3 regions of the Robertmurraya sp. GLU-23 genome follow, and region 3 is predicted to be linked to each of the others. Evidence: riboswitches for the same ligand, from Rfam matches in the RefSeq annotation. Region 3 holds a riboswitch; each other region holds the start of a gene.
What was found. Region 3 has a riboswitch for thiamine pyrophosphate ahead of ACVBAX_RS09740 (thiazole synthase). Riboswitches for the same ligand answer to the same signal wherever they lie in the genome.
Positions count from the first base shown of each region.

Region 1: it holds a riboswitch for thiamine pyrophosphate, as region 3 does, so the genes downstream of both, thiT (energy-coupled thiamine transporter ThiT) here and ACVBAX_RS09740 (thiazole synthase) in region 3, are expected to answer to the same signal.
Region 2: it holds a riboswitch for thiamine pyrophosphate, as region 3 does, so the genes downstream of both, ACVBAX_RS04435 (ABC transporter substrate-binding protein) here and ACVBAX_RS09740 (thiazole synthase) in region 3, are expected to answer to the same signal.

Region 1 covers NZ_JBRKCV010000001.1:794,080-797,312, reverse strand. The annotation lists gene ACVBAX_RS04095 (divergent polysaccharide deacetylase family protein) at 1-478, opposite strand, end outside; gene thiT (energy-coupled thiamine transporter ThiT) at 576-1,172, opposite strand; TPP riboswitch at 1,238-1,336, opposite strand; gene ACVBAX_RS04085 (methyl-accepting chemotaxis protein) at 1,425-3,116, opposite strand; gene ACVBAX_RS04080 (nitric oxide synthase oxygenase) at 3,217-3,233, opposite strand, start outside.
Region 2 covers NZ_JBRKCV010000002.1:22,172-25,404, reverse strand. The annotation lists gene ACVBAX_RS04440 (peptide chain release factor 3) at 1-767, opposite strand, end outside; TPP riboswitch at 959-1,069, shown strand; gene ACVBAX_RS04435 (ABC transporter substrate-binding protein) at 1,171-2,166, shown strand; gene ACVBAX_RS04430 (thiamine-binding protein) at 2,178-2,471, shown strand; gene ACVBAX_RS04425 (ABC transporter permease) at 2,468-3,233, shown strand, end outside; gene ACVBAX_RS04420 (ABC transporter ATP-binding protein) at 3,228-3,233, shown strand, end outside.
Region 3 covers NZ_JBRKCV010000004.1:124,825-128,057, forward strand. The annotation lists gene thiE (thiamine phosphate synthase) at 1-173, shown strand, start outside; gene thiD (bifunctional hydroxymethylpyrimidine kinase/phosphomethylpyrimidine kinase) at 194-1,009, shown strand; TPP riboswitch at 1,015-1,111, shown strand; gene ACVBAX_RS09740 (thiazole synthase) at 1,213-1,983, shown strand; gene thiH (2-iminoacetate synthase ThiH) at 1,993-3,108, shown strand; gene ACVBAX_RS09750 (LuxE/PaaK family acyltransferase) at 3,122-3,233, shown strand, end outside.

The sequences.
Region 1 (3,233 bases), on a different contig from region 3:
GACTTGTTGCACTATCTACAATATATAGCTGCTTTTCCTTTGCCACTTCGACAATCACCCTGACAATCTCTTCATTCTCAACGACAAGCGAGCCCATATGATTATTTAATCCCATAGCATGAGGAACACTATCGATAGCATCAATGACTCTCTTTCTTACTTCTTCCTTTGATAAATCATTCGTTATTGGCTTTGGTCCTAACCAAGATGCCTTTCCTTTTTTCGGCTGCATAGGCAAGTGTACCATGATCTCTAAGCCATTTTCATATGCCCATTCTGCATGCTTTTTTGAAAGCTCATTAAAAGGCATAATAGCCGCCGTGATTTGCACATCACCTTCTAGAAAATCCTTAACACCTCCCACACCACCACCAAAATCGTCAATAATAATAGCTGCCTTTTTCACTTCCTGGCCATGTCCATGATGAGGGAACAGTGTAAAAATGACCAAAAAAATGATAAATGAAGTTTTTTTCATAAAATCCTCCATTTGAAATGTTAGTTATTGGTATAGTTTCTCTCATTGAGGAAAAACCATACAAAAAACTCGCCCAAAACATTGGACGAGTGTTGGATTACGATATTTTTTTCAAAGTCTCTGGAGAGGAAACCCTTTTGTGGAGAAGAAATCTTGGGGAACTAGACACTAAAAGGAATAAAATAACGGAACAATAGATAGCTGCTCCAATCATTGTTCCACCGTTTACGCCTAGCGAAAATAAGAATGGAGACATCCCATCCGGTGCATATTCTCCCCAGAATAAAAATCCCGCGATAAAATGCCAAAAATAACGTGCCCCACTTCCAACGAATGTGGCAACGATGATCCATTGAAGGGCTTTCTTTTTATTTTCTGTTAGTGCTACCTGAATTTTTTTCATAAAGAAACCTGCAAATCCAATAAACGCAAAGGCAAGAAAATACTCAATGAAGCCCTGTAACGGAGTCAAAATATATGCATCACCCATAGAAATTTGTAATAGTCCCCATAAAAATCCAGAAGCGGTTGCAGCAACGAATCCCCATCTAAAGGAGATAATCAAAATTGGTACCATCGCAAATGAAATAGAAATACTAGACGAAAGCTTAATCGATGGAAGAAGGTCTAGAATTAATGCAAAGGCTGCAAAAAAAGATGCTTCAATCATCATAATTAATCGTTTGTTTCCCATATAAAAAAATCTCCCCTTTTTCTGGAAACCTCAAGGAGAGCGTAGATAGACATGATTACACGAAAAATGCAGTCTTTCCACATCCCTGCGCTAGAATTATCTAACAGGTTCAAAGGGTCAGAACAAACGTTCACTCTCAGCATAACGCTCCCCTTGTGGTTTCGTTGTATGTAGTTTGTTTATAATTTCGTATTCATTATATCATATAAAATTAAATAGAAAAGCATCTAGTTGAATAGATGCTTTTCATGTTTATATTTTAAATCTGCGAACCAACTGCTGTAAGGTTTCTGCCATACCTGATAGATCTTGAGCACTTGCGGTTACTTCCTGGAGAGTAGCAACGTTTTCTTCTGTTCCGGCTGCTACTTCTCTGGTTGTTGCAACGCTTTCTTCTGCGATTCCTTTTACTTCGTCAATTGCTTGTACGACATTTGTACTATGCATACTTAGTAGTTCAATGGCACATGAAACGTCAGATACCTTTTCTATTACGTCTCCCATTGACTCTCCAATTAGAGCAAACGCTTTCTTTGCATCCTGACTATATTCGAATCCTTCTGATACTTTGTGAGACTGTTCTTCCATTGCAGATACAGCTAGATCCGTTTCAGATTGGATATAAGAAATCATTTTTGTAATTTGATCAGCTGATTTTTTTGATTCCTCTGCGAGCTTTCTTACTTCGTCTGCAACTACAGCAAATCCCTTGCCATGTTCACCTGCTCTTGCAGCTTCGATTGCCGCATTTAAGGCTAGCAGATTCGTCTGATCTGCAACCGTTGTAATCATATTTAGGATAGAAGTAATTTCATTTGAACGCCTACCTAACTGACGAATGATTTCTGAGGCATTCAAAACACCATCATTAATCAAATTCATTTGGTTAACTACTTTTTCGATAGATAATGCTCCTTGATCTGTAACTTGAAACGTATTATCAGCTGTGACGAGCATTTTTTCACTACTTTTTGTAATCAAACTTATATTGCTAGACATCTCTTCAATTAATGTGTGAATTTTGGTTAAATGTTGCAGTTGCAAATCCATACCCTCTGAGTTTTGTTCAACAATATAAGAAATTTGTTCACTTGCTTGAGTACTGTCCTGCGCACTTGTACTTAGTTGTTCACTACTAGCTGCAACTTGAGCTGATGAATCTCTAACTTGTATAACAACTTCTCTTAATCCAGAAACCATTGAGTTGACAGACTGGATCATTGCCCCAATTTCGTCTTTATTCTTCACTTGAATCTCATCTATAGATAGGTCTCCGCTCGCAACCTTCTCAATTGCCTTAGATGCATGAACAATTGGTTTCGCAATCTGTAAACTTATAATTGTCGCTAGTACTAATGCAACAAGAATCGCAGTTACACTGATCACAATCATTATTGTAACAATTCCATCTATTTTTTTTGTGGTCAAGCTACTTGCATGGTCTAAATGTTTCTCCTGAATAGATAGAAGTTCATTTACTTTTGCATTAAACTGCATACCTAACGTTTGAGCAGTTGATTTTGCTAGGATTAAATAACCTAATTCATCGTTGTCTTTTTTCATTTGTATTTGGTCTTGAGCAAATTTCGAATCATTTGTTGACATTTCCTCAAGAGCAGTTAACGTATCTAATAACTCATTATCAGTGATTGTTGTTTTTAATTTTTTCATAGAGTTATCAAAGCTCTTTACTGCCTCATCATATTCTGTCAGATAGTCAGCCTCTCCAGTGAGTAGGAAGCTCCTTACGGCTGCTGATTTTCTAATCATTTGCTCTTGGAGATTTTTCACTTCTAGCTTTTGACCTACTTCTTCACTTAAGAATGATTGATACGTATTGTTTACTGAATATAGTTGAAAAATCCCAGCACTTGCTACAACTACTAACATAAATAAAACAATAACAAAACTACCTATAATTTTTTTTCGAACAGTGATATTCATGTTTGCTCCCCCATTTATAGGTTGTACTTTATACCTATATTAACAATAGTTCTTTTGATATGGAAGCGTTTTATTTCGAATGAAAAGAAATAGACAAAATCTATTTCTTTTCGTAAG
Region 2 (3,233 bases), on a different contig from region 3:
GCGCTACCAAAGAATACAGGTGTTAGTTCCCCATTTGCTATTCTTTCACGAGAAAATTCATTTCCCGCTTCATTTAATAGCATGATTTCCTCTAACGTTTGGTCATACAAGGAGTATTGCTTTAGTTTATGATCTCCTTCTATTTCTCCATCTTCATTTAACCCAACAAATCGTTCTTCCTCTTCCACACGGAATTGTTCAATTCGCTTGTAGAAACGGTCATATATACCGAGAAATTCTTTCCCCATTCCGATCGGCCAGTTCATCGGATATGATTCTATTCCCATAACCTCTTCAAGCTCAGCTAAAAGTTCTAATGGAGATTTCCCCTGACGATCAAGCTTATTGATAAAGGTAAAAATCGGAATACCTCTCATTCGGCACACTTTAAATAGCTTTAAGGTCTGCTCCTCTATCCCTTTTGCTGAATCGATAATCATGACCGCACTATCAACAGCTGTAAGAGTTCGATACGTATCTTCACTGAAGTCTTGGTGACCTGGTGTATCAAGAATATTCACTCGACAGTCATTATAATCAAATTGCATCACACTCGACGTAACGGAAATACCACGTTGTTTCTCAATTTCCATCCAATCGCTCGTTGCAAACTTACCCGTTTTCTTTCCTTTAACTGTTCCCGCATCACGAATGGCTCCACCAAATAACAATAACTTTTCTGTTAATGTCGTTTTCCCAGCATCCGGGTGGGAAATGATCGCAAATGTGCGACGTGATTGTACATCATCTTTAAAATTTTTTGCCATTATAGAATTTCCTTTCTTTCCTTACACAAATTCATCCATAACTTCAATCTTATCGTGACTGTATGAAGTTTGCAATCTGTTCTTTACAAAAGCAATCACAAACATATCATTATATTGATTTATTCATGAAAGTTCTTCCTTTTCAAGAAAATAATTTCTGCTATAATGAGATAGAAATCAAACTAAATAGGTAAGAATTGTAGGGGGACCGGTGAAGACCGGTTGAGAGTGCATCCAACTGATGCTGACCCTTTGAACCTGATCTGGATGATACCAGCGTAGGAAACATATTCTTTAAACAATAAATTTGTTTAAACATATGCGCCCGGTTCAAAAACTGCGGCGTTTTTTTGCGTCGAAAGGTTCAGTTCATATCCTACTTATACCATTGGAGGAGAAAGTAATGAAAAAATGGATAGTTGCATTTGCAGCTTCTGTATTACTCGCAGGATGTTCAGAAACAAATGAACAACAAACAGAAAAGGAGGAATCAAGCGCTGACTTAAAAAAAGTAACAGTTGTTCTTGATTGGACTCCAAATACAAATCACACAGGGCTATATGTCGCAAAAGAAAAAGGCTTTTTTGAAGACGAAGGTCTTGATGTGACCATTCAGATGCCTGGAGAAGCTGGTGCTGATCAACTTGTTGCTTCAGAAAAAGCAGACTTTGGTGTAGGTTATCAAGAGGGTATTACACAGGCAAGAGTTCAAGGGGTACCTCTTGTTTCTATAGCTGCAGTCATTCAACACAATACATCTGGGTTCGCATCACCGGCATCTAAAAATATTCAATCTCCTAAGGATTTTGAAGGAAAAACATACGGTGGCTGGGGCTCACCTGTAGAACAATCCATCATCGACTCCCTTATGAAGCAAGAACAAGCAGATGTAGAAAAGGTGAATATTGTAAACATAGGCGATGCGGATTTCTTTACTGCTGTTGAACGTGATATTGACTTTGCATGGATATACTACGGTTGGACAGGCGTGGAAGCAGAATTACGAGGAGAAGACATCAATATGGTTTACTTAACCGATTACTCCGAAAAGCTAGACTACTATACACCTGTGCTAACAACTAGTGAAAACATGATTAACAATGATCCAGAAACAGTAAAAGCTTTTGTGAAAGCCGCTTCAAAAGGCTATGAATTCGCTATCGACAACCCTTCCGATGCGGCGGATGTCCTAATCAAAGCTGCTCCAGAGCTTGACGCAGAGCTTGTAAAGAAAAGTCAGGAATGGCTTGCTACCAAATATCAAGACGATGCAGACCAATGGGGAGAGCAACGTTTAGAAGTATGGGAAAACTATGCTTCTTGGATGCTTGAGAATGGGTTGTTAGAATCAGAGTTAGAAGCAGAAAAAGCCTTTACTAATGAATTTTTACCACACTAGGAGTTGATCATATGACAAACGCACTTGTTAGTATACAAATTATCCCTAAGACAAAAAACGGTGAAAATGTGATTCCTTACGTAGATGAAGCAATAGCCATTATTGACGCGTCAGGAGTAAAGTATGAAGTTCATCCCTTAGAAACAACTATGGAGGGTGATCTTCAGGAACTTTTTGCAGTCATTACGAAAATGAATGAGAAGATGATTGAAATGGGAAGTAGCAATGTTATTTCACAGGTGAAGATTCTATATCAACCAGGTGGAATTAAAATGGATACACTTACGGAGAAATATCGTTCATGATACAAAAATTACAAAAAGGATGGAGACCAATTTTAGTTCTCCTCCTTTTATTCATTGGCTGGGAATTCACAGCAAGAATTACTGAGATTCCAAATTGGCTTCTCCCAACTCCTTCACAAATTTTTAACGAACTCATAAATGGTTGGGGCACTGTCTCTGTACACCTTACATCCACCATTCAGCTTATTTTTCTTGGCTTTGTTTCTGGAGTTACCGTAGGTCTGTTAACTGCTTTTATTTTACATAATATCCCTTTTTTAAAAGAGTCTTTATATCCGCTTCTTATTTTATCGCAAAATATACCCATTATCGTACTTGCTCCACTTCTTGTGATATGGTTTGGCTTCGGTTTATTACCCAAATTAATTGTTATCACTCTGGTTTGTTTCTTTCCAATTACCATTTCAGCCATGGATGGATTTCGCCAGGTTGCTGCAGATCTCTTCCATTATATGCGAATGGCAGGAGCAACAAAACGACAATTATTTTGGAAACTTGAATTTCCATTTGCCCTCCCTTCGATCTTTTCAGGGCTGAAAATTTCAGCCACTTACAGTGTCATGGGAGCCGTTATATCTGAATGGTTAGGATCTGAAAAGGGTATTGGAGTCTATATGACACTATCATCCTCATCGTTTCGAACCGATCGAGTGTTTGTTGCGATATTTCTCATTATGGTATTAAGTTTGTTATTTTTTATGATGATCAATTGGTTGGAGAGATTTATTATTCGTTGGAAAGCTGAGGGGAAAAATCGTGGAG
Region 3 (3,233 bases):
GTAACGCAGGAATCTCTCTGCCTCTAATTGCAATTGGTGGAATTAATTCTACCAATGGAGAAACCGTTATGAAAGTAGGAGCAAATGGCCTAGCGATTATTTCCGATATTTGTCGAGCCAGTCATATTCAAGAGCATACCAAGCTATTACGTAGATTAGTTGATGAATTTTAGTCAAGGAGAGGTTATTCACTATGGTAAATAAAGCATTAACCATTGCCGGTTCAGATAGTGGTGGAGGGGCTGGCATACAGGCCGATCTGAAAACATTTCAAGAATTAGATGTGTACGGAATGTCTGTGATAACAGCCGTAACCGCACAAAACACAACAGGGGTACAGGGGGTATATTCAGTTCCTTTGGAAGGAATTCAAGAACAACTCCAATCAATTGCTGAAGATTTGCGTCCAGATGCGATCAAAACCGGGATGTTATTTAACAGTGACACCATTGAGGCCGTTGCGAGATTTATAGAAATTTATGAGATGGAACACATCGTCGTAGATCCGGTGATGATTGCAAAAGGGGGTGCTTCACTTTTACAAAACGAAGCAGTAAAAGCATTAAAAGAAAAATTACTGCCACTCGCGACGATCGTTACACCAAATATTCCAGAAGCCGAGGTGCTTACAGGAATAAAAATTGAGACGATGAATGACCGAAAACAAGCAGCAAAATTGCTCCATGAGATGGGTGCTGAAGCTGTCATGATTAAGGGGGGCCATGATCCGGAAAGTGAAGAAATGATTGATCTTTTATATGATGGAGAAAAATTTCACACCTTTACTTCAAATCGGATTTCCACAAAAAATACTCATGGCACAGGTTGTACCTTTTCCGCTGCCATAACCGCTCAACTCGCAAAAGGAAGCTCGGTTGTACAGGCGGTGCAAGTGGCAAAAGACTTTATACAGGCAGCCATTGAGGATGACTTACACATCGGATCCGGTCACGGTCCAACCAATCATTGGGCTTACAATCGAAACAAATCAAAAATCGGAATCAAATAAAATTTGAAATTAGCTAGGGGTGCCTAAAGGCTGAGAGGAAACTTTCCAACCCTTGAACCTGATTTGGTTAGAACCAACGTAGGGAAGCAATCATTTTGCATGAGCTCTATTAAGAGGAAAAGCTCTATGTAAGAAAGTGAAGGCTTGCCAAGATTGGTAAGTCTTTTTTATTTATTCAAAACAAACCAATAGGAGGAACCACAATGACCGACTTATTAACGATTGGAAACACACAGCTACATAATCGCCTACTCACCGGAACAGGCAAATTTTATAATCACAAACTTATGAAAGAAGCACTAACCCAATCCGGTTCACAGGTTGTTACTGTCGCTTTGAGACGAGTCGACCTGCATGCTACTGGGGAAGAAAACATCTTAGAAGACATTCCTAAAAACATGATTTTGCTTCCGAATACGTCGGGAGCGAGAACCGCCGACGAAGCGGTTCGAATTGCCCGACTTGCAAGAGCAGCCGGTATGGGAAATTGGATTAAAATCGAGGTCATTTCCGACCAAAAGTACTTGCTTCCTGACAATTACGAAACGACTAAGGCAACTGAGATTTTAGCAAATGAAGGGTTTCTCGTTCTACCTTATATGAGCCCAGACTTAATGGCAGCAAAAGCCATGCAAAATGCTGGAGCAGCAGCCATTATGCCACTTGGATCTCCGATCGGTTCAAATCGAGGAATTCGGACGAAGGAACTGATCCAAATTTTAATAGAAGAAATGGAGCTTCCAATCATTGTTGATGCAGGAATTGGAAAGCCATCAGAAGCCGCAGAAGCAATGGAAATGGGGGCAGCCGCTGTACTAGTAAATACAGCCATTGCTACAGCTAAGGATCCAGTTGAAATGGCCATCGCCTTTGATCTAGCAGTCAAGGCTGGAAGGAAAGCCTATCTAAGTGGTGTAGGACCGACGACTACGACTGCACAAGCGTCATCTCCATTAACAGGATTTTTAGGGTAGGTGAGTGAAATGTCATTTTACGATGAATTTGTAAAAATAAAAAATTATCCATTTGACCACTTTTTTTCCACCATCACCACTCAAGACGTAAAAAAGGTTTTGCAAAAAGAGAGACTTCATACAGAAGACTTCTTAATTCTATTATCTCCAGCTGCTGAACATTGTTTAGAAGAAATGGCGCAAAAGGCTCATCACCGTACTGTACAGCATTTTGGTCGTACGATTCAATTATACGCACCACTATATTTAACCGATTATTGTGTGAACAAATGTACGTACTGTAGTTTTAGTATTGATAATGATTTTCCACGTAGAAAACTGACTTTGGCGGAGATTGAAGAAGAATCGAAGGCACTTGTCAAAATGGGATTACGACATATTATCTTACTAACGGGAGAATCTCGTCTACATTCCTCCGTCGATTATTTGTGTGAAACGATTGATGTGATGAAAAACTATTTTTCTTCTCTATCCATTGAGATACAGCCATTAGATACGGAAGAGTACCGAACACTTGTTGCCCGGGGAATTGATGGATTAACGGTGTACCAAGAAGTGTACAACGAAGAAATCTATAAAGAACACCACTTAAAGGGACCGAAGCGGAATTATCGCTATCGACTAGATGCACCTGAAAGAGGTGCCAAAGCTGGCATGAGATCCGTCAATATCGGAGCACTACTAGGAATGGATGAGTGGAGAAAGGAAGTCTTTTTCACTGGAATTCATGGTCATTATTTACAAAAAAATTATCTTGAAACGGATATTGCTCTGTCATTTCCTCGAATTCGGCCAAATCTTGGTGGCTTTCAACCAAAGGTGGATGTTACAGATAAAAATTTGGTTCAAGCCATGCTCGCGTCCCGTTTATTTTTACCACGTGCAGGAATGACTCTATCAACGAGAGAAAGTGCTGAACTAAGACGTCATTTGCTTCCATTAGGAGTGACCAAAATGTCTGCTGCCTCATCAACCGTTGTAGGGGGATACGCCAATAAAGAACACACACATAGTCAATTTGAAATATCGGACAAAAGAAGTGTGGCTGAGGTAAAGGAATCACTAAGAGAACTTGGCTACCAACCTGTCGTAAAAGATTGGGAAATACTGACACATTCATCATAAGGAGAGCCACATCATGCACTATGAAAATATCAAGGAAAGAATTCTCACTTTTATTGAAAATGAAGAAAAAGATTCATTTGATTCATTAGCTTTACAGGTCTTTGCCTACCAGTACGAAAATAATC